3 regions of the Fretibacterium sp. OH1220_COT-178 genome follow, and region 3 is predicted to be linked to each of the others. Evidence: riboswitches for the same ligand, from Rfam matches in the RefSeq annotation. Region 3 holds a riboswitch; each other region holds the start of a gene.
What was found. Region 3 has a riboswitch for cobalamin ahead of EII26_RS04150 (DUF4198 domain-containing protein). Riboswitches for the same ligand answer to the same signal wherever they lie in the genome.

Region 1: it holds a riboswitch for cobalamin, as region 3 does, so the genes downstream of both, EII26_RS11545 (methylmalonyl-CoA mutase family protein) here and EII26_RS04150 (DUF4198 domain-containing protein) in region 3, are expected to answer to the same signal.
Region 2: it holds a riboswitch for cobalamin, as region 3 does, so the genes downstream of both, EII26_RS04720 (ABC transporter substrate-binding protein) here and EII26_RS04150 (DUF4198 domain-containing protein) in region 3, are expected to answer to the same signal.

Annotation. Positions count from the first base shown of each region.
Region 1 is NZ_RQYL01000032.1:17,491-27,343, forward strand. It holds gene EII26_RS11520 (carbon-nitrogen hydrolase family protein) at 1-424, opposite strand, end outside; gene EII26_RS11525 (flavodoxin family protein) at 679-1,167, shown strand; gene EII26_RS11530 (NAD(P)H-dependent oxidoreductase) at 1,164-1,796, shown strand; gene EII26_RS11535 (Type 1 glutamine amidotransferase-like domain-containing protein) at 1,907-2,506, shown strand; gene EII26_RS11540 (dihydrodipicolinate synthase family protein) at 2,719-3,615, opposite strand; cobalamin riboswitch at 3,789-3,997, shown strand; gene EII26_RS11545 (methylmalonyl-CoA mutase family protein) at 4,114-6,285, shown strand; gene scpA (methylmalonyl-CoA mutase) at 6,286-8,487, shown strand; gene meaB (methylmalonyl Co-A mutase-associated GTPase MeaB) at 8,676-9,821, shown strand.
Region 2 is NZ_RQYL01000007.1:70,744-80,596, reverse strand. It holds gene EII26_RS04755 (cobalt-precorrin 5A hydrolase) at 1-508, shown strand, start outside; gene cobJ (precorrin-3B C(17)-methyltransferase) at 505-1,242, shown strand; gene cobK (precorrin-6A reductase) at 1,304-2,614, shown strand; gene hemC (hydroxymethylbilane synthase) at 2,611-3,516, shown strand; gene cobA (uroporphyrinogen-III C-methyltransferase) at 3,521-5,023, shown strand; gene hemB (porphobilinogen synthase) at 5,025-5,999, shown strand; gene EII26_RS04725 (ROK family protein) at 6,277-7,239, shown strand; cobalamin riboswitch at 7,278-7,456, shown strand; gene EII26_RS04720 (ABC transporter substrate-binding protein) at 7,630-8,667, shown strand; gene EII26_RS04715 (FecCD family ABC transporter permease) at 8,651-9,739, shown strand; gene EII26_RS04710 (ABC transporter ATP-binding protein) at 9,733-9,853, shown strand, end outside.
Region 3 is NZ_RQYL01000006.1:53,377-63,229, forward strand. It holds gene EII26_RS04130 (4Fe-4S binding protein) at 1-25, opposite strand, end outside; gene EII26_RS04135 (FmdE family protein) at 447-989, opposite strand; gene EII26_RS04140 (MarR family winged helix-turn-helix transcriptional regulator) at 1,113-1,580, shown strand; gene EII26_RS04145 (class I SAM-dependent methyltransferase) at 1,671-2,366, shown strand; cobalamin riboswitch at 2,546-2,709, shown strand; gene EII26_RS04150 (DUF4198 domain-containing protein) at 2,861-3,643, shown strand; gene EII26_RS04155 (hypothetical protein) at 3,666-4,151, shown strand; gene cbiM (cobalt transporter CbiM) at 4,156-4,764, shown strand; gene EII26_RS04165 (energy-coupling factor transporter transmembrane component T family protein) at 4,772-5,521, shown strand; gene EII26_RS04170 (energy-coupling factor ABC transporter ATP-binding protein) at 5,526-6,308, shown strand; gene der (ribosome biogenesis GTPase Der) at 6,377-7,693, opposite strand; gene EII26_RS04180 (asparaginase domain-containing protein) at 7,695-8,690, opposite strand; gene EII26_RS04185 (lactate utilization protein) at 8,751-9,398, opposite strand; gene EII26_RS04190 (tetratricopeptide repeat protein) at 9,554-9,853, opposite strand, start outside.

The DNA of each region.
Region 1 (9,853 bases), on a different contig from region 3:
CCGCGATGTCCTTTCCGGGCTTTCTCGTGTCCGATTCCCTGGTAGAGGGGCCATTTTGGATCGCGACGTCGTAAAGGTGAATTTTTTCGTACCGCCCCACGATCTCCCCGGACGGATTCATCAGGAGGGACGTATTGTACAATTTTTGTTCCCCCGGAATTCGCTCTCCGATGCTGCCGCAATGGAGCCAAATTTTGTGTTCCCTGGCTTTCTCCGAAAAAAATTCCGTGGTCGGACCGGGGATGCTCTCCGCGTTCGAGAGGGCTCCCTCCTTTTTTCCGATGAAGTCGATGTTCTCGGGTAGGGCGATCATCCGGGCTCCATGCTTCGCCGCCTCGTCGATGAGTTTGCCGGCCTTGCCGAGATTTTCTCTCTTGTCGTCCTGCGTGTCGATCTGTATGGCGGCAATCGTAAAACGGCTCATGATTTTCTTCTCCTTCTCTGGTAGATTGTCAATCCAAACGCAACAGGTAAATTGAAAAAGGCCCCATTTGGGGTACGAAAGCCGAGATGCCTCTGGGACGCAATTGACTCGTTCCGTCTTGCCGTTGGTCTTGGGGGTCGCCGGGCGGCAAATGTTCATTTCGGGCGGCTCCTTCTCGGGCTTTCCCCTCCTACAAGCTTACTTGGCTTGTAATCACCCCTAAATTATCCTACAGTTTATGGGAGCAAATGAAAATGAAGCTTATCGTAACAGATCTTGAAAATTTTAGTGTCCCGATAGAAGGAGAATATAAGATCATTCAGCCCAAGGGCGATATTCGTCATTGTATTGGTTGTTTTGGATGCTGGGTAAAAACGCCGGGTAAATGTGTACTGCATGACGGTTACGAAGAAACAGGAAGGGACATGGGGAATTGTTTGGAATTGATTTTGGTGAGTCGCTGTTGTTACGGCAGTGTCAGTCCTTTTGTAAAAATGGTACAGGATCGGGCCCTTTCCTACATCCATCCGGATTTTGTTATACGAAAAGGAAAGATGCGCCATAAACGGAGATATAAAAATATCATTACCATGTCGTCGCACCTCTACGGCGAAAATATTACCGATGTAGAGAAAGAAACAGCCAGAAGACTGTTGAAGGCAAACGCAGATAATTACGATGGTTTGGTAAAAGATGTTTACTTCTACGAAACGGCGGAAGAATTGGAGAACGTTGTTTTATGAAAATTGCGTTAATCGATGGGAGTCCGAAAGTAACCAACAGTACCAGTAGCGCGCTCTTAGGAGACTTAAAAGAATATCTGGCGGAAAAGACAGAGATCGTAAACTTTGGAGTTCATTCATCTGAAATCTCCAAAGAAGCAATTGAAGAATTGGCAAAAACAGATGCATGGGTGTTTGCGTATCCTCTTTATTTGGATGGGATTCCGGGACATCTGCTGGCTTGTTTGATTCAGTTGGAAGAAGCATGTATAAACAATCCACAGATACATATTTATGGCATTGCGAATTGTGGTTTTTATGAGGGAATACAAGCCGAGTTAGCGCTAAAACTTCTGCAGAATTGGAGTTTAAAAGCCAGTTTTATATGGAGCGGCGGCATTGGCGTTGGCGGCGGCGGAGGATTGGCAATGATGCCAAAGCTGAACCCCGGACATGGGCCAAAAGCGCCGATTGATAAGGCATTGGCAGACCTTTCGGATGTTGTCATGAAGGGGGAAGTGCAAGAGAATAATTATGTATCCGTTGCATTTCCGCGCTTTTTATATAAATTCGGAGCGCAAATGGGATGGCGACGAATGATTAAGGCAAACGGCGGAAAAGTCAAGGATTTGGGGAAAAAGCCGGAATAGGTATGGCACAGGATTGTCGTTGTAAGGGCTTGGCGATTGATAGAATGGAAGATCAATGACATGGCAATATATATTAAAGAGAATATTTCTTTGATATCTGGGAGGAATCTATGAGATTATTTTTGTGTTCTCACTTTGCAGAAGTAGGATCTTTCTTAAAAGGGGAGGTGGCTGGAAAGAATGTTGTTTTTGTACCAACCGCTTCAATAAATGAGAGTTATAAGGGGTATGTGGATTCGGCACGAAAGCAATGGCAAAAGATGAATGCGAATATCGCAGAGGTTGAGATTTCAACGGCACCAATAGATGCAATTCATAAAGCCTTTGAAAGTGCAGATGTTATTTATTTTACTGGTGGCAATACATTTTTCCTGATTGACCAATTGAAAAAAACAGGAGTCGATGAATTAATAAAGAAGCACCTAGATGATGGGAAACTATACGTGGGAGAGTCGGGAGGAGCAATAGTTTGTGCGAAGGAGCTTTCGTACATAAAGCCAATGGACGAAGTGCCTGAAGATTTTTCGCAAAAGGACTATTCAGGGTTAAATTTGATTGATTTCTATGTAGTTCCTCATTACCTGTGTCCTCCATTCGAAAAATGCTCTCAACAGATTCTTGATGAGTATCCCAATTTGAATATATGTGCACTCAATAATTCGCAGGCGATTTTAGTTGAAAACGGAGAGAAAAGAAAGCTGAATGTATAAAAATTCTCGCCTGTCAAATAGGTTTGTTTTTTAGAGAAGCGATTGGATAAAAATCCAATCGCTTCTCCATTTTGTCATTTTGATTAAAAAGTCCTTGTCAAGCGGCAACAGGCGAGGCGAAAAAGTATTTTTTGAACGCACCGGGGGATACTGCATATCCACTGCATAGAAAAGATGCAACCGAGCGAAGCTTGCTTCAGCTGTCTATCGGCTTACATGGGCTCTTGCCCCTCGGTCAAAATTGCCCTTATGGCCTCCACCTGACGCTCGTCCGGCGGAAGCAGCGGGAAGGCCGAGTGCGCCGTCATTTCGAACCCGTTCAGGACCATGGCCTGCTTGATCGCAGGGATGAAGGGCGTGCAGACGTCGTAGATCCGCATCAGGCGATTGATGCGCCTCTGGCACCGGGCGATCTCCCCGCAGTCCCCTCCAAGGATTGCCCGCAGCCACGCGGCGCACAGCGCGGGGTCGACGTTGCCGAGGCCGCCGATGCACCCGGCGCCGCCGGACAGGATGTTGTGCGCCAGGTTTTCGTCGAACCCGCTGTAGATCTCGAATTCGGGAAACTCCGGCAGCAGCGTGTTCGCCAGCTCGCGCGTGTGCCCCATGAAGGCGATGGAGTCCTTGTAGCCCACGATATTGCTGTGTTTTCGGGCCAGGGTCAGAGCCACGGAGGGCTTGAGGTCGTACCCCGTCCGGGCCGGAAAGTTGTAGAGGTAGACCCGAGCCGGGGTGGAGGCGGCGAGCCTGTCGTAGAAGAGCTCCACGCTTGCGTCGCTCAGGTCGAAGTAGTAGGGCGTGATGGTCATCACGGCCTCCACGCCCTGAGAGTGGGCGTAATTGCTCAGTTCGATGCAGTCCTCCACGCGCATGGCGCTCGTCCCGACGATCAGCTTGCAGCGGGTCCCAATGTGCCGGGCCGCGCTGCCGACCATCCGCTTCTGTTCGTCCATGGGGATGGCGTAGAACTCCCCGATGCTGCCCAGCAGCACGATGCCGTCGACCCCGCCCGCGATCAGGCGGTCGTAGATCCTCAGGTTGGCCTCCTCGTCCACCCTGCCCTTCGGGTCGAACGCGGTTACGGTCGGAACCAGAAATTGCGGCTTCATCACGAATCCTCCTTCGTTGTCAGAGCTCGGGCGATAAGGGCAGAGGAACGACGTATTGGGGGGTGCCATGCCGCCCGTCAAGGATGCGGTCTCCACTGCGGAAGCCCGGAGAGTGATTCTTCACGGACTTTCGTCCATTATAGCGTGCTGCCGTCCCTCTCTCGATGACGAAGCACGTTTGCGGCGCCCTGCGGCGCCTCTTTGATATAATGGAAGAAACCAGAGAGGACCCCGGCAGCCAGGGAATCCGGTGCAAGACCGGAGCGGCCCCGCCACTGTAACTCGGGACGACCCCGCAGGACGTCACTGTCGCCCGGCGATGGGAAGATGCGGCATTAGGAGGAACGAGAGCCAGGAGACCGGCCGGGGGAGCGGGTTCTTTTCGTGCTCGGGCACGAGGGGCTTCGGTTGCGCCGCGAGCGCGTTTCCGGGAGGGAGTAAGGCCTTCCCGGAAATGTGTGTTAGCGCTCCAGCATCACGAACGGGAGGAATGTCTGTATGAGCAACGAAAAGGTAAGGCAATCGGAGGACGGGCACCATTGTGCCGAGTCTGCGTCAGCCCCGATGCCCCTGCCCGAGGTCGATTTTGGCGAGTTCGCCCCGTCGAGCTACGAGGCTTGGAAGGAGGCGGCCGTTGCGGCCCTGAAGGGGGCGCCCTTCGAGAAGAGCATGTTCACCTCCACCTACGAGGGGATTACGCTCAACCCTCTCTACACGAACGCGGATACCCGGGACCTCGAGGCACCCCGGGCTTTTCCGGGGGCCTATCCCCTGCGCGGAGCCTCTGCGTCCGGCAACCTTCGGCGTCCCTGGGAGGTCGCTCAGTTCTGCGACGAGACTCTGCCCGAGGAGGCCCACAAGGCCATCGTACACGAGCTCGACCGCGGAGCCTCGACCGTCGCCCTCGTCCTGGACCGCCGTACCTTGGAGGGGCTTGATGCCGATGCGGAGGGGGCCGTCGCCGCCGGGGTCTCCGTATCCTCCCTCGAGGACCTGGAGGCACTGCTCGAAGATCTGCCGGGCCGCCATCCCCTCTATATCCATGCGGGGGTGTCCGCACTGCCTTTCCTCGCCCTGCTCGACGCCCTTGCCGCGAAAAGGAAGATTCCCTTTGGCGAGCTCACGGGGTGCGTGGGGGCGGATCCCCTCGCCGCGCTCCTGGAGCGGGGCGCCCTTCCGGCCTCCCTCGCCGCGCTTTTCGACGAGATGACGCAGACGATCGTCTGGGCCCGTGAGCGGAAAACCCCGCTGCGAACGATCCTGATTCGGGGCTCCGTCCTCCACAACGGGGGGGCCAGCGCGGTTCAGGAGGTCGCCTACGCCATGACCGCGGCCATCGAGACCCTGCGGGCGCTTCAGGAGCGGGGCATCGACGTCGCGGAGTTCTCCCGCCGGCTTCGATTCGAGTTCTCCTTGGGCTCCAATTTCTTCATGGAGGTCGCCAAGATCCGGGCCGCGCGCTGCGTCTGGGCCCGGATCGCCTCGAGCTTCGGCGGCGACGGGGAGGCACAGCGGGCGGAGATCTTCGGCCGCACCTCCCTCTTCACCAAGACCGTGTACGATCCCTACGTGAACATGCTGCGCAACACGACGGAGGCCTTCTCCGGCGTTGTGGGCGGCGTCGACGGCCTGACCGTCGGCTGTTTCGACGAGGCGCTGCGGCCGGGGTCGGAGTTCTCCCGCCGCGTCGCGCGCAACGCTCAGGTGATGCTCCGCAAGGAGTTCAACCTGCTCCAGCCGACGGACCCCGCGGGCGGTTCCTGGTACGTGGAGAGGCTGACGGACGAGCTGGCCCGGAAGGTCTGGGAGGCGCTGCAGAAGGTGGAGGCGGAGGGCGGCTTCCTGAAGGGCGTTTGCGAGGGCGCCATCCAGCACGACGTCCAGGCCATGCTGCAGCAGCGTTTCAAGCGGCTTGCCCAGCGCTCCGACCGCGCCGTGGGCACCAACATGTACCCCAACCCCGCGGAGTCCCTGCCCGAGTTCGCGGAGCCGGACTGGGCGGCTCTGCGTGCCGTGCGGACCGAAGCGGTCCGACGCCATCGTGCGTCCCGCGACGAGGGGGCGGTGAAGCGGACCCTTGAGGTCTTGGCGTCGGCGCGGACCGGAGCGGCGGCGTCCGCCGCCGCGGCCGCCGGGGCCACCCTCGGCGAGCTGCGTTCTGCCCTGAATGGCGCCGGTTCCGACGGGCTCTCCGTCGAGCCCGTTCCGCCGCATCGCTGGACGGAGCAGTACGAGGCCATGCGCCGCCGCACGGAGGCCTTTGTGGCCGAGAAGGGGGACAACTTCAAGGTCTTCCTGGCGAACATGGGGCCGATCCCACAGCACAAGGCGCGCGCCGATTTCATATCCAGCTTCATGGAGGTGGCCGCCTTCGAGATCCTCCGGAACGACGGCTTCGCCACGACGGAGGAGTGCGCTGCCGCCGCGGCGGCCAGCGGGGCGGACATCGCCGTGATCTGTTCCACGGACGCCACCTATCCGGAGCTGGTTCCGCCCCTGGCCCGGGCCATCAAGGAGAAGCGGCCGGGGATGGGCGTCTATCTGGCCGGAGCGCCGGCCGCCGAGTGCAAGGACGCCTATCTCGAAGCGGGCGTGGACGACTTTATCAGCGTCCGTTCCAACTGTCTGGAGACGCTGACCGGATTTCAGAGAGCGAAGGGGATGTTTTAGATGAGCCCGAGCAAGCACGCGAATCCCGATTTCACCCAGATCGCCCTCCAGAGTACCGAGGCGGGGGCGGCCCTGGACGCCAAGGCCTGGGAGCGCCGTTTCCGGGAGGAGACCGGCAGGACGCCGGACGAGATGTTCTTCCATACGATGGAGCAGATCGACGTCGCGCCCCTTTACACGGAGGCGGACAATTGCGGACTGCCCCACCTCGCCTACGACATGCCGGGGCTCCCGCCGTTCCTCCGCGGGCCCTATCCGACCATGTACGTCACGCGCCCCTGGACGGTGCGCCAGTACGCCGGCTTCTCCACGGCCGAGGAGAGCAACGCCTTCTATCGGCGAAACCTCGCCGCAGGACAGAAGGGGCTCTCCATCGCTTTCGACCTGGCGACGCACCGCGGCTACGACTCCGACCATCCGCGCGTCGTCGGGGACGTGGGCAAGGCCGGCGTAGCGGTCGACTCCATCCTGGACATGGAGATCCTGTTCTCGGGCATCCCACTGGATCAGATGTCCGTCTCCATGACCATGAACGGCGCCGTTCTTCCCGTCCTGGCCTTCTACATCCTGGCCGCGGAGGAGCAGGGCGTGGACAAGTCCGTCCTGACCGGGACCATCCAGAACGACATCCTCAAGGAGTTCATGGTCCGCAACACCTACATCTATCCTCCGAAGGCCTCGATGCGCATCATCGGGGACATCTTCTCCTACACCTCGAAGTACATGCCCAAGTTCAACAGCATCAGCATCTCCGGCTACCACATCCAGGAGGCGGGGGCCACGGCGGACATCGAGTTGGGCTACACGCTGGCGGACGGGCTGGAGTACCTGCGCACCGGGACCAAGGCCGGCCTCTCCATCGACGCGTTCGCCCCGCGCCTGTCGTTCTTCTGGGGGATCGGCAAGAATTACTTCATGGAGGTCGCCAAGATGCGCGCGGCGCGGATGCTCTGGGCCAAGATCGTCAAGACGTTCGGGCCCAAGAACCCCAAGTCCATGGCGCTGCGCACCCATTGCCAGACGTCCGGCTGGAGCCTCACCGAGCAGGACCCGTTCAACAACGTGGAGCGCACCTGCATCGAGGCGCTGGCGGCCGCGCTGGGGCACACGCAGTCCCTGCACACCAACGCGCTGGACGAGGCCATTGCCCTGCCGACGGACTTCTCCGCGCGCATCGCGCGCAACACGCAGCTCTACATCCAGGACGAGACGAAGGTCTGCAAGGTCATCGACCCGTGGGGCGGCTCCTGGTACGTGGAGGCCCTGACGGACCAGCTGATCCGCCGCAGCTGGGCCCACATCCAGGAGGTCGAGGCGCTGGGCGGCATGGCGGCGGCCATCGACACGGGGTTGCCCAAGATGCGCATCGAGGAGGCGGCCGCGCGCCGTCAGGCCCACATCGACTCCGGCAAGGAGGAGATCGTCGGGGTCAACAGCTACCGTCTGGAGAAGGAGGACCCGTTGGAGATCCTGGAGGTCGACAACACGGCCGTCCGTCAGGCCCAGATCGCGCGGCTCGAGAAGCTGCGCGCCATCCGCGATCCCGAGAAGGTCCAGGCCTGCCTGGATGCCATCACGAAGGCCACGGAGACGGGGGAGGGCAACCTGCTGGAGCTGGCGGTGGACGCCGCGCGCGCCCGCGCTTCGCTGGGGGAGATCTCGGACGCGGTGGAGAAGGTCTGCGGCCGCCACAAGGCCATCATCCGGTCCATATCCGGAATCTACAGCAGCGAGTTTGCGGACGAGGAGATCATCGCCGAGGTGCGCGCGATGACGGACGCGTTTGCGGAGAAGGAGGGCCGCAGGCCCCGCATTATGGTCGCCAAGATGGGTCAGGACGGCCACGACCGCGGCGCCAAGGTCATCTCCACGGCGTTCGCGGATATGGGCTACGACGTCGACATCGGGCCGCTCTTCCAGACGCCCGCCGAGGCGGCGCAGGACGCGGTGGACAACGACGTGCACATCGTCGGGATGAGTTCCCTCGCCGCAGGACACAAGACGCTGCTGCCCCAGCTGGTGGAGGAGCTGCGCAAGCGCGGACGCGAGGACATCATCGTCGTCATCGGCGGGGTCATTCCGGCTCAGGACTACGAGTTCCTGCGCGAACACGGAGCGGCCGCCATCTTCGGGCCCGGGACGGTCATCCCCGTCTCCGCCAAGAGGGTCATGGAGGAGCTGAACCGACGTGTCTTCGGGTAATTCCATCGATCAATCACCCGTATACGTCGTTGTTTTTGCTCGCCTTGCTCGACGTACCGTTGTACGCCTTCGCTGCGGTTTGCAAAAGCCGCCTAGTCTACGAATGATTGATCAACGGAATAGGAGGGCGTTTTTTGAACTCGAATATAAATAGCATTTCTGCTCAATCCTTGGAGCCCGTTGAATCAATGTGCAATGAAAAGTTTCACTCTTCGGGTAAGCCCGAGTGGGTGCCGGACGGGGCCGGAGGGGAGTTTGCCACTCGCGTCATGGGCGGCGTGGACGATGCCCATGACGGGATGGACTATGCCGCCCCGTCGCGCCCGACCCCGCGCCGCCGCCAGCTTACGCTCTCGGACTACGTGGAGGGCGTGCTGGCGGGCGACCGCACCATCCTCTCCCGCGCCATCACTCTGGTGGAGAGCAACGCTGCGGCGCACTTCGAGCTCGCCCAGCAGGTCATCGCCGGGGTCCTGCCCCGTACGGGGCAGGCCGTTCGGGTCGGGATCACCGGGGTTCCGGGGGCAGGGAAGAGCACCTTCATCGAGGCTTTGGGAACGATGCTCTGCCGCGAGGGGCACAAGGTCGCCGTTTTGGCGGTGGACCCCAGCAGCAGCGTGACCAAGGGCAGCATCCTGGGCGACAAGACGCGCATGGAGAACCTGTCGCGCGAGCCGAACGCCTTCATCCGGCCCTCGCCCTCCGGCGGGACCCTGGGGGGCCTGACGCGCAAGAGCCGAGAGACCCTCTTGCTCTGCGAGGCCGCCGGGTACGACGTCATCCTGGTCGAGACGGTTGGGGTGGGGCAGAGCGAGGTCACGGTGCGGGACATGGTGGACATCTTTCTGCTGCTGGTCATCACCGGGGCGGGCGACGAGCTCCAGGGGATGAAGAAGGGCGTCATGGAGCTGGCGGACGCCATCGTGGTGAACAAGGCCGACGGGAACAACGTGATGAAGGCGGAGGCCACCCGCGTGGAGTACGACCGTATCCTGCACTACCTCAGGCCCGCGACGGAGGGGTGGGTCACCCATGCCTACACCTGTTCCGCCCTGACCCATGCGGGGATCCCGGAGCTTTGGGGCGTCGTCGAACGCTTCATGGAGACGGTGAAGGCGAGCGGCACGTTTGCCGAACGCCGCCGGCGTCAGGTGCTCTCCTGGGTCCACAGCATGGTGGAGGACCACCTGCTCCGGGACTTCTACGACTGTATGGCTGTGAAAGAACACCGCGCGGATATCGAGGAGCGGGTTGTCCGCGGCGAGCTGGCCGCCACCCAGGCGACGCTCGAGCTGCTGAGGTGGTATGGAAGGGACCCGGCTCGGCCGAGGTAGCGGTACGGAAAAAAGACGCCTCTAGAGGGTTG
Region 2 (9,853 bases), on a different contig from region 3:
CGCGGTCCTGGAGGGACGGCCCGTTGGGGTCGCGGTGACGGACCAGCTCCAGCCCGCGCCGTGGCCCGTCACGCTGTGGCTGCGGCCGCGGCGTCTGGTGCTGGGGACGGGCTGCAAGCGGGGCGCCGATCCTGCAGCGGTGGCGGACGCCGCGGAGGCGTTTCTGGAGGGCGCGGGGGCCTCGCCCCTCGCGCTGTGCGCCGTGGCCTCCATCGACCTGAAACGGGACGAGCCCGCGCTGATCGCTTTGGCGGAGCAGTACGGCGTTCCGTTTCTGACCTTCGGTGCGGACGAGCTGAGGGCGGTGCCGGGCCGCTTCTCCGCCTCCGAGCGGGTGCGTGCGGTCACGGGGGTGGACAACGTCTGCGAGCGTGCGGCGGTGCGTGCCGCGGGGAACGGAGTTTTGTTGAGGAGCAAGACCGTCTGTCCGGGGGTGACGTTCGCGCTGGCGCGGCGTGCGGTCCGGGAGGACGATATCATCGGCAGGGATGGGGAGGAGCGGCGATGATCTACGTGGTCGGCCTGGGGCCGGGCAGAAAAGAGGAGATGACGGGGCGGGCGCTGGCGGCCCTGGAGCGGTGCGACACGATCATGGGCTACAAGGCGTACGTCGATCTCGTCCGGCAGGTCTTTCCGGATAAGGACCTGCGTGCGTCCCCCATGAAGGCCGAGGTCGACCGGTGCCGCGAGGCCCTCGAGCTCTCGCTCGCCGGCCGGACCGTGGGACTGGTCTCCAGCGGGGACCCGGGGGTCTACGGGATGGCGGGGCTGATGCTGGAGGTCGCGGAGGGCCGCACGGACGTGGAGGTCGTCCCGGGCGTGACGGCGGCGAGCGCCGCTGCGGCCCTGCTGGGCGCGCCGCTGATGCACGATTTTGCGGTGATCAGCCTCAGCGACCTGCTGACGCCCTGGAACCTCATCGAGCGGCGCCTGGCGGCGGTGGCGGCGGCGGACTTCGTCGTCTGCCTCTACAACCCCGCGAGCCGTGGCCGGCCGATGCACTTCCAGTGGGCCTGCGACATCCTGTTGAAGCACAAGGCTCCCGAGACCGTGGCCGGCTGGGTGTGCAACGTGGGGCGGGAGGGCGAGCACTACGGCATCACGACCCTCGGGGCGATCCGGGACGCGGAGCTGGATATGTTCTGCACGGCCGTCGTGGGCAACGTCGGCACGACGGTCCTGGACGGCCGGATGGTGACCCCGAGGGGGTACCGGTTCGGCACGAGGGAGGAACTGGAGTGAGTCCGATCCCCCTGCGGCCGTACCGCTTCGTGCCGGACGAGGGGCGAGGGGGTAAAGTGCGATGACCGGCGGGCGTCTGCTTCTGTTCGGCGGGACGACCGAGGCGCGGGAGATCCTCGCGCACGGCATTCCCGCGTTGTGCTGCGTCGCGACGGACTACGGCGGCAAGCTCGCCGCGGAGACCCCGGGGGCCGCAGCCTCCGGCGCCTCGCCCGAGGAGGGCACGGTGCGCGTCGGGCGGCTCGATGCGGATGGCATCGCGGACCTGATCGCCGCGGAGGGCGTCACCTGCGTGATCGACGCGACGCACCCCTACGCCGTGGAGGTCACGAGGAACATCCGGTCGGCCTGCGACCGCACCGGAACGCCCCTGCTCCGCGTGCTGCGGGACGCCGCGCTTGCGGAGGGAGCGGGCTCCGAGGAGGGCGTGACGCGCGTCGGCTCCTGCCGTGAGGCGGCGGAGCTCCTGGACGGCCGGGAGGGGGAGCGTGCCCTGCTGACGGTGGGCAGCAAGGAACTGCGGGCGTTCACGGCGGTTCGGGACTATCGGCGCCGGCTCTTCGCCCGAGTACTCCCCACGTCGGAGGTGCTGCGCTCCTGCGAGGAACTGGGGTTCGACCCCGCGCACGTCATCGCCATGCAGGGCCCCTTCTCCGCGGAGATGAACGGCGCGATGCTGAGGATGACCGGAGCCTCCCTCCTGGTCACCAAGGACGGGGGAGGACCCGGCGGCATGGAGGCGAAGCTGGCCGGCGCCCGCGCCGCGGGGGCCGAGGTGGTCCTGGTGTCGCGTCCGGACGACACGGGCTGCTCGGTGGGCGAGGCGGTGCTGTGGGCCCGTCGGATGCTGGGGCTGAGGCGTCCGCCTCTCTTTCCGCTGCTGCGGGACCTCGAGGGGCGGACCGTGCTCGTGGTCGGGGGAGGGACCGTCGCCCTGCGCAGGGCGGCGACGCTCGCCAGATGTGGGGCCAGGGTCCGGGCGGTGAGCCCGGAGTTTTTGGAGGCGTCTTCCGGACCTCTGCCGGGCGCGGAGCTCCTGCGGCGTCCCTTCTTGCCGGAGGACTTGGAGGGCGCCGTCCTGGCGGTGGCCGCGACGGACGACCGGGAGGTCAACCGCCGGGTGGGGCTGGAGGCACGGGGCCGGGGCATCCCCGTCTCGGTCGCCGATGCGCCGGGGGAGAGCACGTTCTTCTTCCCCTCGCTGGTCGCCGAGGGGCCGGTGGCGGCCTCGGTGTCCAGTGCGGGGCTGTCGTGCGCTCTGACGCGGCGTCTGTCGGACCGGCTGCGGTCGGTCTGGGGGGCGTGGGTTGCCGAGGAGAAGGCCGCTTTGGAGCGCATGGCGCCCGGCGGGACCGGGGAGGGCGGACGATGAGGCGGGTGCGGGTCGGGAGCCGAAAGAGCCCCCTGGCCGTGGCCCAGACCCGGCTGGTGATGGAGGCGGTCCGGGCGCGGCATCCCGATCTGGAGATCGAGCTGGTGACGATTCAGACCACGGGCGACGTCAACATGAAGCCCTTTTCCGAGGCCTCCGACCCCTTCGGCATCAAGGGGCTGTTCACCCAGGAGCTGGAGGAGGCTCTGCTTCGGGGGGAGATCGATTTTGCGGTCCACAGCCTTAAGGACCTGCCGATGAGGCAGGACGAGCGGCTGCCCTTGGTGGCCCTCTCGTGCCGGGGCGATCCCCGCGACGCGCTGCTGCTGCCGCGCGACCCGGAAGGGCGCGCCGTGCCGGACGGAGGCGGGGCGATCGGCTGTTCCTCGGCGCGGCGCCGGCTCCAGCTGGCGGAGCTCTTTCCGGGCCGAGCCGTCGAGCCCGTCCGGGGCAACATCCAGACCCGCCTGCGCAAGCTGGACGATCGGGAGGAAAAACGGTTTTCGATGTTGGTGCTGGCGGCCGCCGGGCTGCGCCGTCTGGGGCTGGATGGCCGTATCGACCGTGTTTTCTCGACTGAGGAGATGATCCCTGCTGCGGGGCAGGGAATCCTGGCCTGTCAGGGGCGTGCCGGTGAGGATTACGACTATCTGGATGCCGTTCGGGACCGGGACGCGGAGGATTGCGCCAGGGCCGAGCGGAGCTTTGCCGCCGCGCTCGGCGGGGGGTGTGCCCTGCCCGTGGCGGCCTACGCGGTCGTGGAGGGGGAGGCTCTGAACCTGACGGGTTTTTACGCGAACGAGGCGGCCGGGTCCCGCCGGAGGGGGACGCTTTCGGGGCCCCGCTCCGATGCCGAGGGGCTGGGCAGGGCCCTTGCGGACCGTCTGCGAGAGGGAGGATAGCGTGATGGATCAGCGGGGACGTACGGGCAAGGTCTGGCTCGTCGGGGCCGGTCCGGGCGATGCGGGGCTGCTGACCCTTCGGGGACGGGAGGTCCTGGAGCGCGCGGAGGTGGTGGTCTTCGACCGCCTTGTGGGTTCGGGGCTCTTCTCGCTCTTTCCCGAGCGGGCCGAGCGGGTGGACGTGGGAAAGCGGGGCGGGTGCCATCCGGTGCCGCAGGAGGAGATCGAGGCGATCCTGGTGGATCGGGCCCTGGCGGGCAGGCGGGTCGTCCGCCTCAAGGGCGGGGACTCGTTTCTGTTCGGCCGCGGCGGGGAGGAGATCGAGGCGCTGCTCGAACACGACATCCCGTTCGAGGTGGTGCCGGGCGTGACCTCGGCGCTCGCCGTCCCGGCCTGTGCCGGGATCCCGGTGACGCACCGGGGGCTCTCGTCGTCGGTCCACGTCATCACGGCCCACACGCGGGCCGGGGAGCTCCCGCCCCTGGACTTCGAGGCGATGGCCCGTCTGAAGGGCACGCTGGTCTTCCTCATGGGGGTGGGCGCCGCCGGGGAGATCTGCTCCCGGCTCGTTAAGGCCGGGATGCCCGGCGCCACGCCCGCCGCGGCGGTCGAGCGCGGGACCACGGCGCGCCAGCGTCTGCTGGCCGGGACCCTCGAGTCCCTGCCCGAGCGCATTCGAGCCTCGGGGATCCGCCCGCCCGCCGTGCTCGTCGTGGGGGAGACGGTGACCCTGGCCGATCGGCTCGGCTGGCGGGACCGTCTCCCTCTCTCGGGCGTCCGGGTGCTCGTCACGCGCCCCAGGGAGCGCTCCGGCCGGCTGGCCCGGATGCTGCGGGACGCGGGCGCGGAGGTCCTGGAGTTCCCCTGCATTTGCACGGAGACCCTGCCGGGGCCCCTGCCCCGGATCGGGGGGGCGGGTTGGATCGTGTTCACCAGCGCGGCGGGGGTGGAGTCCTTCTTCGCTCTGCTCGCGGAGGAGGGGCGCGACGTGCGGGAGATCGGGGACGCGCGCGTGGCGGCCGTCGGGCCGGCGACGCGCGACGCGCTCAGGGCGCGCGGGCTGCGCGTCGACTACGTTCCGGAGGTCTGCGACGGAGCGCATCTGGCCGATGGGCTGGCCGACCGGGCGCGCGGGGGGGACGTGCTGCTGCTGCGGGCGGAGACGGGGGCGCCGGGCCTCTCGGAGGGTCTGAAGGCGCGCGGCGTGCCCTTTCGGGAGCATTCCGTCTACCGCACGCGGTGTGCGGCGGCGGGGCTTCCGTCCCTGGATTTCGACGCGGCGGTCTTCACCAGCGCGTCCACCGTGAGGGGGCTTGCCGACTGCCTGCCGGACGGCTGGGATCGCGGCGGCTTCAGGGCCGTCTGCATCGGGGAGATGACGGCCCGTGCGGCCGCGGAGGCGGGGTTTTCCAATGTGACGACGGCAGCAGCCGCCACGCTCGAGGCTCTGATTGAGGCGACAATCAGGACGACAGTCAAGACGAGGAACGAGGGGGAGGATTTGTGAGATGATCTTGAGGCCCAGGAGGCTGCGGCGCACGGCCGCCATCCGCGATATGGTGAAGGAGACGAGGCTCTCGCCGTCCATGCTCGTGTATCCCGTGTTCGTCCGGGAGGGGAGGAACATCGCCGAGGAGATCCCCGCGATGCCGGGGCAGATGCGCTACAGCCCGGACACGTTTCCGCGCATTCTGGAACGCGTGGCCGAGGCAGGGGTCGGGGCCGTGCTGCTCTTCGGCGTTCCGGAGCACAAGGACGAAATCGGAAGCCAGGCCTGGGCGGAACAGGGCGTGATCCAACAAGCTCTGGCGGTGGGAAGACGGCATTTTCCCGACATCATTTTTATCGGCGACGTCTGCCTTTGCGAGTACACGTCGCACGGGCACTGCGGGGTGCTGAAGGGGGAGACCGTCGACAACGATCCGACGCTCGAGCTTCTGGCCCGGACGGCCGTGTCGCAGGCGCAGGCCGGGGCCGACGTGGTGGCGCCGTCCGACATGATGGACGGCCGGGTCGGTGCGATCCGCTCCGCCCTCGACGGGGCGGGGTTCGAGGACACGCTGATCCTCTCCTACGCGGTGAAGTACGCCTCGGCGTTCTACGGCCCGTTCCGCGAGGCCGCGGGCTCGGCACCGGCGTTCGGGGACAGGAGGAGCTACCAGATGGATCCCCGAAACGTCCGGGAGGCGCTGAGGGAGGCCCAGCTGGACGTGGACGAGGGCGCGGACATGATCATGGTCAAGCCGGGGCTTCCGTATCTGGACGTGCTCCGGGCGGTCAAGGAGCGGAGCTGCGTCCCCGTGGGCGCGTACTCCGTCAGCGGCGAGTACTCCATGATCAAGGCGGCGGCCGAGCGGGGCTGGGTGGACGAGGAGCGCGCCGTGTCCGAGGCCGCGGTCTGCCTGGTGCGGGCCGGAGCGGACGTCCTGGTCACATACCATGCGCTGTCCCTGGCGGAGTGGATACGGGAGGGCCGGCTGTAGGCGGGCTCCCCTTGCCCGGGGTGCCGTGCGGTGCCATAATTTCAGGAAAACGCCGATTGAAACGAAAAACCTGTAAAATGATGTGAAAAATCCACATGAAAAACTTCCGGCGCTTTCCTGGATATCGACATGGGGGCTTCGGCCCGTGCCTCCGCCATTGCGATAGCGGAGGGACCGGCAAGTTTATTCGCCACACGGACAAGCTTTTTGGATTGAATCCCGGCGTTTTCTTAGAATGTCGCCGTCGTGAGGACGGCGGGCAGGGGAGGGTGCGGCCGTGGCTTTTTACCTTGGGGTGGACATTGGCGGGACCAACATCAAGGCGGGTGTGGTCGATGGGTCGGGGGCCATCGTCGGGGAGGCGGACCTGCCGACGGGGGCCGACCGGCCTCAGGAGGTGGTCTTCGGGGACATCGTGGAGGCTGTCGGCCGGGCCGTTGCCGCGTCCGGCGTTGCGCGCGCGGAGATCCGGGCGGCGGGGGTCGGGTGTCCCGGCACGGTGGTTCCCGAATCGGGAGTGGTGGCTTACAACAACAATCTGGGCTGGCGTAACTTTCCTTTGGGAAAGCTGCTCTCCGAAGCGCTCTCCCTGCCCGTCCGCGTGGAGAACGACGCCAACGCGGCGGCCTTGGGCGAGGTCTGCGCGGGCAGCGCCAAGGGGGCGTCGAGCGCCATGATTCTGACCCTGGGCACGGGCGTGGGGTCGGGGTTCGTCGTCGACGGACGCATCTGGACGGGCTGGAACTCCGCCGCAAGCGAATTCGGGCACATGGTGATCGTCCGGGGCGGCCGGCCCTGCACCTGCGGGCGCCTCGGCTGTCTCGAGGCCTACGCCTCGGCGACGGGGCTGATCGCCCTGACGCGCGAGGCCATGGCCGCGCATCCGAAGAGCCTCATGAACGCCCTGGCCGGGGAGGAGGGGCGGGTCGGAGGCCATACGTCCTTCGTCGCCGCGGAGCGGGGAGATGCGGCGGCCGCGCGCGTGGTGGACGAGTACGTGGATTGCCTGGCCTGCGGCGTGGCGAACATCGTCAACGGGCTCCAGCCCGAGGTCGTCAGCCTGGGCGGGGGTGTGGGCAAGCAGGGCGAACGCCTGCTGGGGCCCCTGCGCCGTAAGGTCTTTGCCGAGGTCTACGGTGGCTGCGGCGAGCGTTCGACCCGTTTGGTGAGCTGCACTCTGGGCTACAAGGCGGGCCTGATCGGAGCGGCCATGGCCGCGATGCAGAATGCGGGGGACTGAGGCGGGCGGGTATTTGACACGCCCATGGCCCTGCTATACAATCCAGGGCACAATCGAATAGGCGAGCCGAGCGCAGGAAGTCGGTGCAAATCCGACGCAGGCTTACCCCTACTGTAAGCGGGGACCGAAGGACGGGCCATTGCTCCCACCGGAGCGAGAAGGCGTCCGGAGGGACGATCCGCGGAGTCAGGATACTCGTTCGGCGACGATTTGCGGTCCTTGGGTGGGGGGATTCCCGCGTTCCGTGCGCCGGTGGGCGCCGGCACACTGTTCATGGACTTCTCATCCTCGAGGGATGGGAAGTTTTTTTTATGCCGGGATGGCGACGAATCCGGATGAGTTCGGGAATAGCCGGCGTCCCGAGAACGGACGATGATGGAGGTAGGGAACATGAAGGGAAAGATCGGAGTGAGGCTGGTCGTCTCCTGGCTGGCGGTCCTGGTGTGGACCTGCGTCGCCCAGGCGGCGACCCAGACGGTGAAGGACAGCATCGGGCGCGAGGTGGAGATACCGGACCCCGTGACCCGGGCGGTCGTGGCCAACGCGTACAACACGGAGATCATCAACGCGATCGGCGCGCTCGACCGCGTGGTCGGCGTGGACTACAACATCTATCAGGACAAGGAGTCCTGGAGGAACCGCTTCTCGGAGAATCAGGTGATCGGAAAGAGCCAGAGGGAGCTGAACTACGAGAAGATCGTCGAGCTCGCGCCCGAGGTGCTGATCCTGACGGGCAACGGCGCCTACGAGGAGGCCGAGCGCCAGCTCGGGAACTTCGGGATCAAGGTCCTGGTGGTCGACGCGTACTACACCGACCAGTTCGCCCGGAACTGCGCGCTGCTTGGCCGCATCTTCGGACGGGACGCGGAGGCGCGGGAGCTCGCGGACTACTTCACGAGCAAGCTCGACTACATCCGGACGAGGCTCGAGGGCGTGAAGAAGAAGACGCTCTATTTCGAGTATCGGAGGATCGGGAACACGACGATCCCGGGCAACTACTTTTTCAATATGATCGAGTTCTCCGGCGCGGACAACGTCTTCAAGACGTCGAAGAACGTCGAGGTGGACCCCGAGGCGGTGGTCGCGAAGAACCCCGAGGCCATCGTCAAGGTCTCCGCGCCGAACGTGTACTCGTCCTACTACCCGCCCACCCGGGAGGAGCACGAGGCCATCAGGAAGGAGCTGACGGGCCGGCCCGGCTGGGACGAGATCGACGCGGTGAAGAACGGCCGCATCCTGCTGCTGTCGCACTACGTCCACGGCGGGGCCTCCAAGCTGGTGGGGACGATGTACGTGGCGAAGTTCCTCTATCCCGACCTGCTGCCGGACCTGCATCCCGAGCAGGTGTTCCGCGACTGGCTCGTGAAGTACCAGAAGCTGGACTACATCGAAGGGCACGCCTATCCCGCTTATGGGTTCGAGGACTAGCGAGACGCCGGACATCCGGGCCGCCTACGAGCGCCGCAGCCGCCGCAAGGCCGGGATGCTGGCGGCGGGCGTAGGCGCCGTGCTGATGATGGGGCTCTATTTCACGACCCTGGGCGTTGCCGACACGAGCTTTGCCCAGGTGCTGCGGGCGCTCTCCGCTTGGGTCGGGGGGCGTCTCGACTCCGGCGGCGCGGAGTCCGCGGCGTACAAGATCGTCGTCCTGATGCGCCTGCCGAGGATCGCCATGGCGGTCCTCGCCGGCGCCGCCCTTGCGGTCTCGGGCGTGGGGATGCAGGCGGTCACGGGCAACGCGCTCGTGAGCCCCTTCACCATCGGTATATCGGCGGCGGCCGCGTTCGGGGCCTCGATGTGCATCGTCTTCGGCTCGGGGACCCTCGTGGGCGGCAAGGTCGGCATCGTCCTGTGCGCGTTCGCCGCGTCCCTTTTGTGCGTCGCCCTGGTCTACGGCATCTCGAAGAAGGTGGGCATGGCGCCCGAGACGATCGTACTGACGGGGATCGCGCTCAACTACTTCTTCAGCGCGCTGACGTCCACGGTGGAGTTCTTCGCCCAGGAGCACCGCCTGGCGGCGGTGGTCCACTGGACGTTCGGGACGTTCAACGGGACGACCTGGGGCGAGGTCGGGGCCGCCTTTCCGTTCGTCGCAGTCTGCTGCTGCGCCGTCCATCGCGTGGCGCTGAAGCTCGACGCGATCGCCTCGGGGGACGACGAGCTGGTCCGGAGCCTGGGGATCGATCCCGAGGCGGTTCGCATGTTCGTGGGGGTCGCGTCGGTCCTGATGACCGCCGCGGTGATCAGCTTCACGGGGGTCATCGGCTTCGTCGGGCTCCTGGCGCCGCACATCGCCAGGCTGCTGTTCGGGGGCGACCACCGCTTTCTGATCCCCTTCTCGGCCGTGTGCGGGGCGCTGCTGCTGCTGGCCGCGGACGCCGTCGGAAAGACGGTGCTCGCGCCGGTGAGCGTTCCGGTCGGGATCGTGGTCTCCTTTCTGGGCGTGCCGCTCTTCATCCATTTGATCCTGAGCGGGCGCAGGAGGGCGCGGCGATGCTGAGGGCGGAGGGGCTGGGCTTCGTCTATCCGGCCGCGGGCAGGGTGTTCTCCGAGGTCGGCTTCGAACTTCGGCGCGGGGAGGTCCTCGGGCTTCTGGGGCCGAACGGGACCGGAA
Region 3 (9,853 bases):
TGCATCGGGATGCCCGGACTTCCACCTTCAATTGCTTTCCCTCCGCTCCGTGATAAAAAAGTGACCGAGACGAACGGCCGGCAACAACGGCCCGATTCTCCCAGGAGGGGAGGACCGGCTCGAAGCCTCGGACGTCGTTTTGAGATCGAAGTCGTGAGTGGACTATAATCAATAAGAGGGGGAGAGTCAATCGAAACCGCACAAAAATTTTGGAGGTCCCCCCGGAGCAGTCGATCCCGGAGGTCCCTCCGTTATCGCAGGGCACTGTTTTGGTGCCAACGGTCGCGCGTGCGATCGGGGGCGCGGTCCACGCGGCCTATGAGGCTCGAACGTCCGGGCAGAGGACGGCCACACCGTAGCGGAGGGAAGGGGCGGGAAGTGCCCCTTATCCCTTCGACGCTATTCTTGTCCCGGCGTCCTTCGGGGGGATTTCGTGTCGGCCGGGGCTAACGCAGGATCCGGGAGGGATCCTCGAAGCAGTCCAGACAGTAGGGGTGGCCCTCCAGAAGGCGCACCATCGGCTCGGCCGTCCGCTCGCCGCAGGCGGAGCAGGACAGGGATGGGCTGATGCGTGCCGCCGCGGGTGCGGGAACGGCGACTCGGGCGGTTCGGTAGAGCTCTTCCGCCGGCCCCTTCAGGTAGTGTTCGATCCTCTCCTCCCGAGTGCGCTCGTCGGAGCGGGGGGCGTTCCAATAGATGCGGATCCCCTCGGGCTCTCCCCTCCGGTAGAACGTGAAGGCCTGTTTCCCCCTCGGCTTCAGCAGCAGGTTGCCCTTGCCCATCGTACAGCCCCAAACGGACTGAATCGCGTCGATTCCGCAGGCGTCCGTCTCCGCGATGCAGACGCCCTCCTCGTCCCCGCACCGCTCGTCCACGCCCAGCATCCTGGCGGCGTCGAAGGCTACCCGGCAGCCCAGGGCCAGGCCCGGACAGGCATGCCCGTGAAAGGCCACCGATTCGTTCCAGTAAAAGTCGATCTCGTGTCGCATGCCCCTTCATCCCCTCCAAAAAATTTTCCGCTTCATGATAACACGCCCCGGAAGGATCCGGGCCCCTTCCGTCGTCCGCCTGGGCTTCTTGTCAATATTGTACAGGCGCTATACAATGGTGGCATGAAGATCATCAACGAAACGGACAGGGACAAGATCAGTTATCGGCTGTTGAACGTCATGCTGAAGCTGGCGGATGTGCAGGAGAAGGTGCACCGCTACGGTACCGATACGCCGCTCTTTGCGGCGGAGATCCACATGATCAAGTGCGTGAAGGAGAATCCGGACCTGCACATGACCGCTCTGGCGGAGAGGCTGGGGGTGACCCGGGGCGCCGTATCCCAGATCGTCATGAAGCTGGAGGAAAAGGGAATGCTCGTCAAGGAGCGGGACGAGGAGAACCGTGTCCGCCGCGTCCTGAGGCTGACGGCCGGGGGGGAGAGGGCCTACCTCTTCCACGAGGCGCTCCACGCCGACTTCGACCGGCTCGTCGAGGGGCTTCTGCTGGGGGCCCCCGAGGGAGGAAGGGAGTTTCTCCGCGAGTTTCTGGGAGGGCTGGACGCCGTTTTGGAGGAGACCGCCAAAGCCTGACGTGAGGGGTTCGGGGTCGTTCCGGACGGAAGGGGCGTCTTTTTATTTTTTGTATAGCCTCTATACATTGAGGAAGGGAAGGAGTTGCACATGACGGGAAACGGCGGAAAGAACGAAGGACGGGATTTCCGTGGCAGGGGCAGGGCCTTCAAGGGAATCTTCGGTGGGGAGAACTATCGGTTGCTGGCCGGACTCTTCGGGATCAAGGAGCGATTCTATCTCAAGGGGATCGGGGGCCTGAGGCTGGGGCCGGGGGAGCGTGCGCTCGATCTGGGGTGCGGCCCCGGGGGGCTGAGCTACGCGCTGGCGAAGGACGCGCCTGCCGATGCCTCGATCTTCGGCATCGACATCTCGGACGATCAGCTGGCGTGCGCGCGTTCCGGAGCCGGCGGCTTCGCCTGCCCGGTGGAGTTTTTGAAGGCGTCCATGGACGAGCTTCCCTTCCCCGACGGGCACTTCGACCTGGTGATGACCTCGATGGCGCTGCACGAGACGCCCCCTGCGGTACGGCGCGGTGCCTTGTCCGAGACGGCGCGGGTGCTGAGGCCGGGGGGAACTTTTTTGCTGGTGGACTGGAGCCGGCCGCGGTTCGGCCTCTGGGGAATCGTCTGGTACCCGCTTTGCCGCTGGGGCGAGCGGAACCGGGACAACTGGAACAACGTCTATCCCCGGCTCTGCCTCGAACGGGGGCTGACCCTGAGGGAGGACGCCTACCTCAATTCCATCGCGCGGCGGCAGGTCTTCGTCAAGGAATCCCAGGGGAGAATGCCCCGGAAGGATGGTTGAGCGGAATCACGGTATTCAAGGCCGATGGACCGGCGTGGCCTGGAGCCGTGCGGCGCCTGGGGGCAAAGTGCTCCGGCTGAATCCGTTTTTTGCGAAAAGTTTGGGAATCCAATCGGGGCTTCTCGGGAAAGTGTGCTATCATTGAGACAACGCGAAGGCACAAAATTCCTTCGAAACAATATGGCAAAAACCCGTTCGTTGGGGGAAGTCGGGTGTGAAGCCCGCGCGGTCCCGCCGCCGTGAAGGGGGACGGGTACGGCCGAGAAGGTCCGGGAAGCCGGATGCGACGCGGACGTACGAGGTCCTCTGAAGCCGGAATGCCTGACGTATGGGTGAGAGCATCCCAACCACGAGCGATGGAGACGGAGCTTCCGGCGGTTAACTTGCCCCTCGTCCCGTTTTTCGTGGCGAGGGGCTTTGCGTGTGGGGGCGTCCCCCCGAGGGGGACGCATGGCGTCCGATCTGGACGAGACGTTTGAGGAGGATGAGAATTGATGAAACGAGGACGTATTGTGCTGTTGGCGCTTCTGATTGTGGGCGTTTCGGCGGCGGCCTTCGCTCACGAGCTGGTGATGAAGCCGCAGAGGATGACGGCCGAGAAGGGCGAGACCCTGATGGTCGAGATCCATTCGGGGCATAAGTTCATCGTCCCCGAGGAGGTCGAGAGCGTCGAGCGCATCAAGGCGGGTCTCTTCAAGGACGGCAAGCTCCAGGAGGCCGAGCTGAAGCCCAACGAGAAGAACCTCTGCATCGACTTCGCGGTGCCCGTCGCGGACGAGGGGGCCATGGTGATCCTGGCCAACAAGGACGGCGGCGTCTGGTGCAACACGAACGAGGGTGGGAAGTCCGGGACCCGCAAGGACCTCGAGGCGAAGGGGCTCAAGGTCATGAAGGCCACCAAGAACGACAAGTACGTCAAGGCCATCGTCAACGCCTCGAAGGACGACAAGAACTTCGCCGTGGAGACGGGGCAGGCCCTCGAGCTCATCCCGATGACCAATCCCGCGGACGCCAAGGTCGGGGAGTACTTCGACGTGAAGATCCTGATCAACGGAAAACCGTACTCCGGCCCCGTGTTGGCTTCGTACGACGGTTTCGCCCCCGAGTACGAGGAGACCTACGCCTACGCCTCCCAGGCTCTTCAGGGGGTGGCTCACATCAAGATCACGGCCCCGGGCCTGTGGGGCGTGCGTGCCATGAAGACGGATCTGCCCGGCAAGGAGGGCGAGTACGATTCCGTCACGATCAAGTCTTTCCTGATTTTTGAAGTGAAGTAGGATGCGCAGGAATTTCGAAGGGATGCTGCTGCTCGGGCTGACGGTGATCGTCGGCCTGAGCCTTCTCGCGTCGAAAGGGGCCGAAGCGCACGGAGTGGGCTACAAGGAGTCCGAGCTGAGGCCGATCTCGCTGGAGTTCTTTTACTCGACGGGGGAGCTGATGAGCTACCTGGAGGCCAAGGTCTTTTCCCCGTCCGACGAGAAGGTCGCCTACCAGTCCGGGCGCACCGACGAGGATGGGCGCTTCGCGTTTACCCCCAACAAGCCCGGGGCGTGGCGGGTCGTCGTGACCGATGACGAGGGGCACAGGGCCGAGGCGCAGATCGACGTGACCGAGGAGCTCATGAAGGCCGGGGCTTCCGCCGCGGCTGGAGCGGGTTCGGCCGTCCGGGAGAAGAAGGCGGCCCCCGAGGGGCTGGACCTCTATCTCCGGGCAGGGCTGGGCGTCAGCCTGCTCTTCAACATCGCATCGCTCGTCCTCCTGGCGCGCCGCAGGAAGGCGGTCTGAGCCCATGCATATCAGCGAGGGCATCCTCTCGACTCAGGCGCTGGCCGCCGGCTGGGCGATTGCGGGGATCGGCACCGGGATCGGTCTGAAGAAGCTCGATTCCGATAAGATTGTGCGCGTGGCTTTTTTCTCGTCGGTATTCTTCCTGGCCTCTCTGATCAACGTTCGGATCGGTCCCAGCTCGACCCATCTCTCCCTCATCGCGCCAATGGGACTGATATTGGGATGGTCCGCCTTTCCCGCGGTGATGACCGCCCTTGTACTTCAGGCCTTTCTGTTCCACTTCGGAGGGATTCTGGTGCTGGGGGCGAATACGGTGGACATTGCCCTTCCTGCGCTCGCGGTCTACCTTCTCTTCGCCGTTCCGATCCGAAGGAGCAGCGCCAGGACCGCTTTTGTCCTCGCGTTCATAGCCGGTGCCCTGGCCGTCCTGCTCTGTGCCCTGGGAGTGGGGACCTTTCTTGGAATGACGAACGAGAACTTTATGGGTATCGCCAAGACGGTGTTCGTCGCCCATCTTCCCTTGGCCCTGATCGAGGGGGCCATCACGGCGTTCATGGTCGCCTACATGAAGCGCTCGGCCCCTGAGCTCCTGATGGGCGTGGAACGTTAGGCGGAGAATGAGGTTCGACGCAGACGGATTTAACGCCGAAGCGACGGCCACGCGGCTCGACGTGTTCGATCCGCGCGCCCGTGTCCTGTGCGCCTTGGCCCTGGCTGTCGTTCTGGCCTCGCTTCGGTCGTTTCCGCCCCTGTTGTGCGGGTCCCTCATCCCCTTGATCCTGCTGTTCCGGGACGAGGGAGGGATGCTGAGGAGCGTCTTGCCGCGCCTGAACGTCGTCGGTGTTTTCGTCGCGCTGCTCCTGATGCTCACCTATCCCGGAGAACGGTTTTGGCGGGTCTTCTCGGTGGAGGGACTGGAGCTGGCCCTTCTGGTCGTCTTCAAACTCAACGTGATCTCGATTCTGCTGATTCGGATGGTCGTGGCGCTCGGCGTGGAACGGATCGAAAACGTCCTGGCCCGCTTCGGCCTCTCCGAGAAGCTTCGGGTGCTCCTGCTGCTCACCACGCGCTGCATCTTCCTTCTTGCGGAACGTACGGAGACGATGGTGAGGGCCGTGCATCTGCGCGCTCCCGAGCTCAGAGGAACCTTGATGTTCAAAGCTTTTGCCTGCATGTTGGGCACGACGTTGCTGCACAGTTCGGACCGTGCCGAGCGTACGATGCTGGCCATCCGCTGCCGGGGCGGGCTGGCGGGGTTTTCCCAGTGCCGTCCCCTGTGCTGGAGCAGGATCGATACCCTGCTTTGCCTGTCTTTCTGCCTGAACATCGCGGTGATCCTGTGGTGTTGCCTGTTATGGAGGCCATGAACGGATGCGTCCATTGAACGACGAGACAAAAGGGCCGGATTTTCCCGGCGGGTGTCCTTTGGAGGTGCGCGGGCTTCGTTACGTCTATCCCGATGGGCACCAGGCCCTGAACGGGGTATCCTTCGTGTTGCGGGCGGGGGAGAAACTCGCTCTGGTGGGGCCCAACGGCTCGGGAAAATCCACGCTCATGCTCCACCTGTCCGGGTGTCTCGCCGCTCAATCGGGAGAGGTGCTTTTGCGGGGCGAGCCGGTCGGAAAGGACCTGAAACGCCTGCGGCGCACGGTTGGGCTGATCTTCCAGGATCCGGACGATCAGCTTTTCATGCCGCAGGTCCTGGAGGATGTGGCCTTCGGGCTGGTGGCGCACGGGATGGAGGTCGTGGAGGCCCAGGGTAGGGCCGCGGCGATCCTCGAGGCTCTGGACGTCGCGCATCTGTCCGGACGTCCCCCTCACAGGCTGTCGGGCGGGGAGAAGCGCATGGTCGCCCTGGCCGGGATTCTGGTCATGCAGCCGGATATCGTGGTCTTGGACGAGCCCTCGGCCGCGCTGGATCCCAGCGCACGGCGCCGGGTGATCGAGGCGCTCTCCGGGCTGGACAAGCCGATGATCCTGGCGACGCACGACCTGGATATGGCCCTCGACGTCTGTGACCGGGCGATCGTGATGTATGAGGGGCAGGTGTCGGCCGATGGGGAGCTTCGGGAGGTGCTGCGCGACGAGGCCCTGCTTCGGCGCAACGGCCTGGAGCTGCCGCTGCGCTATGCCGCCCTGTCCGAGGTCCCTTAAACCCTCCCTCCTTCCAAACGGGGCCGCACAGACGAGCCGCCCCTCGAACGAGGGGCGGCTCGTCTGTGTCATTTTTCGTGGTCCTTGCCGCGCCAGAAGATCCGCAGCGGGGAGCCGGTGTAGTCCTCCAGAGCACGGAGTTCCTTTCGGACGTGATTCTCGAAGGACGTGTCGACGATGCCGGGGTCGTTGACGAAGAAGACGAATGTGGGCGGTTCCACTCCGGACTGAAGGCAATAGTAGATCTTGAGGGCCTTCCCCCTCTTGCTGGAGGGCAGGCGATCGAAGGCCAGAACGTCCCGCATCAGGCGATTCAACGCGTTTGTCGGGATACGGCGTCTGCGGTTTTCGAAGACGTTTACGGCTGTTTGGGCGATCTTCTGGACGCCCCGGCCGTTCAGGGCGGAGGTAAAAAGGATCGGGGCCCAGGTCAGGAAGGGCATATCCTCCCGTATCCGTTTCGTCATGGTGTCGCCGGGCCGGTCCCTGCCGGACAGGAGGTCCCACTTGTTCAGGACCAGGATCAGCCCCTTGCCCTTCTCGACCACGTGCGCGGCGATCTTCTTGTCCGAATCCGTGCAGGGGGTTGCGGCATCCATCAGCAACAAGGCAACATCGGAACGGTCCACCGCCGCCAGGGTCCGCACGAAAGAGTAGTACTCCAGGCTGCTGTCCATCCGGCCTCTCTTGCGCAGGCCGGCCGTGTCGATCAGGCGGAAGCGCCGTCCGTCCAGCTCCACCGAGGTGTCGACCGGATCGCGGGTCGTGCCGGCCACGGGGCTCACCAGCGAGCGCTCGGAGCCGACCAGGCGGTTCAGCAGGCTGGACTTGCCCACGTTGGGGCGCCCGACGATGGAGAGGCGAATCCCGTCCTCGTCCCCATCCGTCTCCGCCTCCTCGGGCAAAAGAGCGAGCAGCTCGTCCAGCAGGTCCTCCAGGTTCCGTTTGTGGAGGGCGCTCACCCCCACCACGTGCTCGAACCCCAGGGCGTAGGCGTCCGTCACGTGCACCTCATGCTTGAGGTCGTCCATCTTGTTGACGGCGACCACAACGGGTTTTCGGCTGCGGCGCAGGAGGTGGGCCACCCCCTCGTCCGCCGGGGTCACGCCGGCGTGCCCGTCGATGACCATCAAAAGCGCGTCGCACTCCTCGATGGCCTCCTTGACGTGGGCCTCGATCCCTGCGCTGAACGCACTTTCCTCGCCCAGAATGCCGCCCGTGTCCACGACGTAAAAGGACCGGCCGCGCCACTCCGCCTCGCCGTAAAGACGGTCGCGGGTAACGCCGGGCGTGTCGTCGACGATGGCCTCCCGGCGTCCGATGATCCGGTTGAAGAGCGATGATTTGCCGACGTTGGGCCGGCCCACAATGGCGACGATGGGCATGCTATTGGTCCAGCATGTAGTCGGCAAGCTCCCCGCCCTCGAGTCCGGCTCCGAGGGCAAGGGCGAGCCGGATTCGGGCCTGGAGGGGCGAGAATCTCCCTGCGCTGATCAGCCCCATCTCCAGCAATCGCGCAGCGCTGCCCTCGAAGTCGGCGTGCGTCTGGACGCGCCCGATCGGGCAGCGGGAGGCGAGGACCACGGGGGTACCGGTACGGAGGACCTTGCGCAGGAGAGGAACCCAGGAGGGGGGGACGTCCCCGTTGCCGAACCCGGCCACGACGATCCCCTCGACCTCCTCGATGCGCTTGTCCAGGAGCGCGTTCAGCAACACATCTCCGCCCCCCAGGGAGGCGTCGACGATCTCGACGACCCGGGCCGGGACGGTTTCGATGTCCAGAACCTTTCCGCGCCTGGGGGAACGCAGGGGCTGAAGATCCCCCGAGGGCTCGATGAACTCGCTCAGCGGGCCGCAGGGGAAGGAGAGAAAGCCGGAGCGGCTGAAATTGGAGAACTGGACGAGGTCGGCGGCCGCGTAGAGCGCGTCCTGGATGCAGACGACGGCGCCCTGCCCCCAGCAGATTTCGGAGAGGGCCGCACGTACGGATTGAGCCAGATGCAGGGTGGTCTCGCTGCCGGATACGCCCGCGTTGAAGATGGAGGCCGTGAAGATCAGCGGCTGGGGAAAACTCCACACGAGGTCGGCGAAGTAGGCAAGCTCCGTCAGGGCCTGAGTGCTGCAGGTGATGACGATGCCCTTGGCCCCCTCCTTGACCTGGGATGCGGCCAGCTGGGTCAGGTCGCTGCACATGCGCAACGTGTAGTAGGACAGGGGCTGAAAGCTCCAGTCCTGCAACGCGATACTCTCCCGGTACTCCTCGGGCAGAAAGCATTCCAGCTCCGCTTGTCCCAGAGGGATCTTCTCCTTGGAACTGCCCTCCCGACGATGGACGATCTGTCCGCCGGCCAGGATGAGGGCGATCTTGTCTCTGTTCGACATAACGCTTGTCTTTCCTCTCTTCGGGGCGGCCCCCGGTCTGTCTCGAGGGGACGGCCGGGGTCAGTACCCCAGGCTCTCCCCCACCATGATAACATGCGTCCTTCTCCCGTTGGTGGGACGCTCGAGGATCAGCAGCGCGCGGCAGACCCGGGAGGGGGAGTCGCAATCCACGCAATGGCCGGTCTGGATACAGGGGGTGCTGCCGCTCAGACGAAGGACGTTGGGGGGCGTCGCCGCACGGGCTCGGCTGATCGCTTCCTCCAGCGAGCCCGCCACCTTGTTGATGCCGATGACGAAGATCAGAATATTGCGTCCCCAGGCCATGGCGCTGACCCGGTTGCCGTTGCCGTCGATGTTCACGATCATGCCGTCGCGGGTGACCGCGTTGGCGCTGGTGAGGAAGTAGTCCGAGCAGTACTCGTCCATGAGCGTCTGCATCCGCTCCTCCGGCGTCAGGTTCGGGTTCCAGTGATGGTGAATCGTGCACCCCCGCTCGGCGAGCCTTTCCATGGCGCCGATCTCACGGATCGTCACCGTGCCCGGAACGCCCACGACGGCCCCCTCCGGGATCAGCTTGAGGACCTCCTCCAGAGCGGCCTCCCGCGTCGGTGCGTAGACGGCCTGATACCCCTTTTTGTTCAGCTCCTTGACCACGGTGTTCCCCAACGCCTCGTGGGCCTTGGTGCGCGCGGCTTCGAACGGATTCATGATCTGTTTCCCCCTCCGAATCTGAGTGTCGTTTTGTAAGGATCGGAAAATTCGGCGGGAACAGGCCCGCCGTCTTGCCTTAATGACGCCGCCGGGGAACAGGCCGTGAGCCGGCGAAGGCTTCCGGGAGCCGCGAAAGGTGCGCATCGGTTCCGTTATTTGGGGGTTGCCCTTTTGCGCTTTTTGGGGGGCGGGGACTTTTTCAGGGCCTGCTCCAACTCGTCGATCTTGGCCTTGAAGGTGACGCTCTCCGCAACGTTCTTTTCGGCGTCGCGCAGCAGTTTCAGCGCTTCGGCGGCCTTTCCGTCGCCCTGATACGCTCCGGCCAGGCCGAGCCAGGGGCGCTCGTCGTCGCTCCGAAGGGCGAGGGCCTTCAAGAAATAGGCGGCGGCGTCGTCGTAACGCTTCAGGTTCAGGGCGACGGTCCCGACCTCCAGATGCTTCTCGTAGTCCTG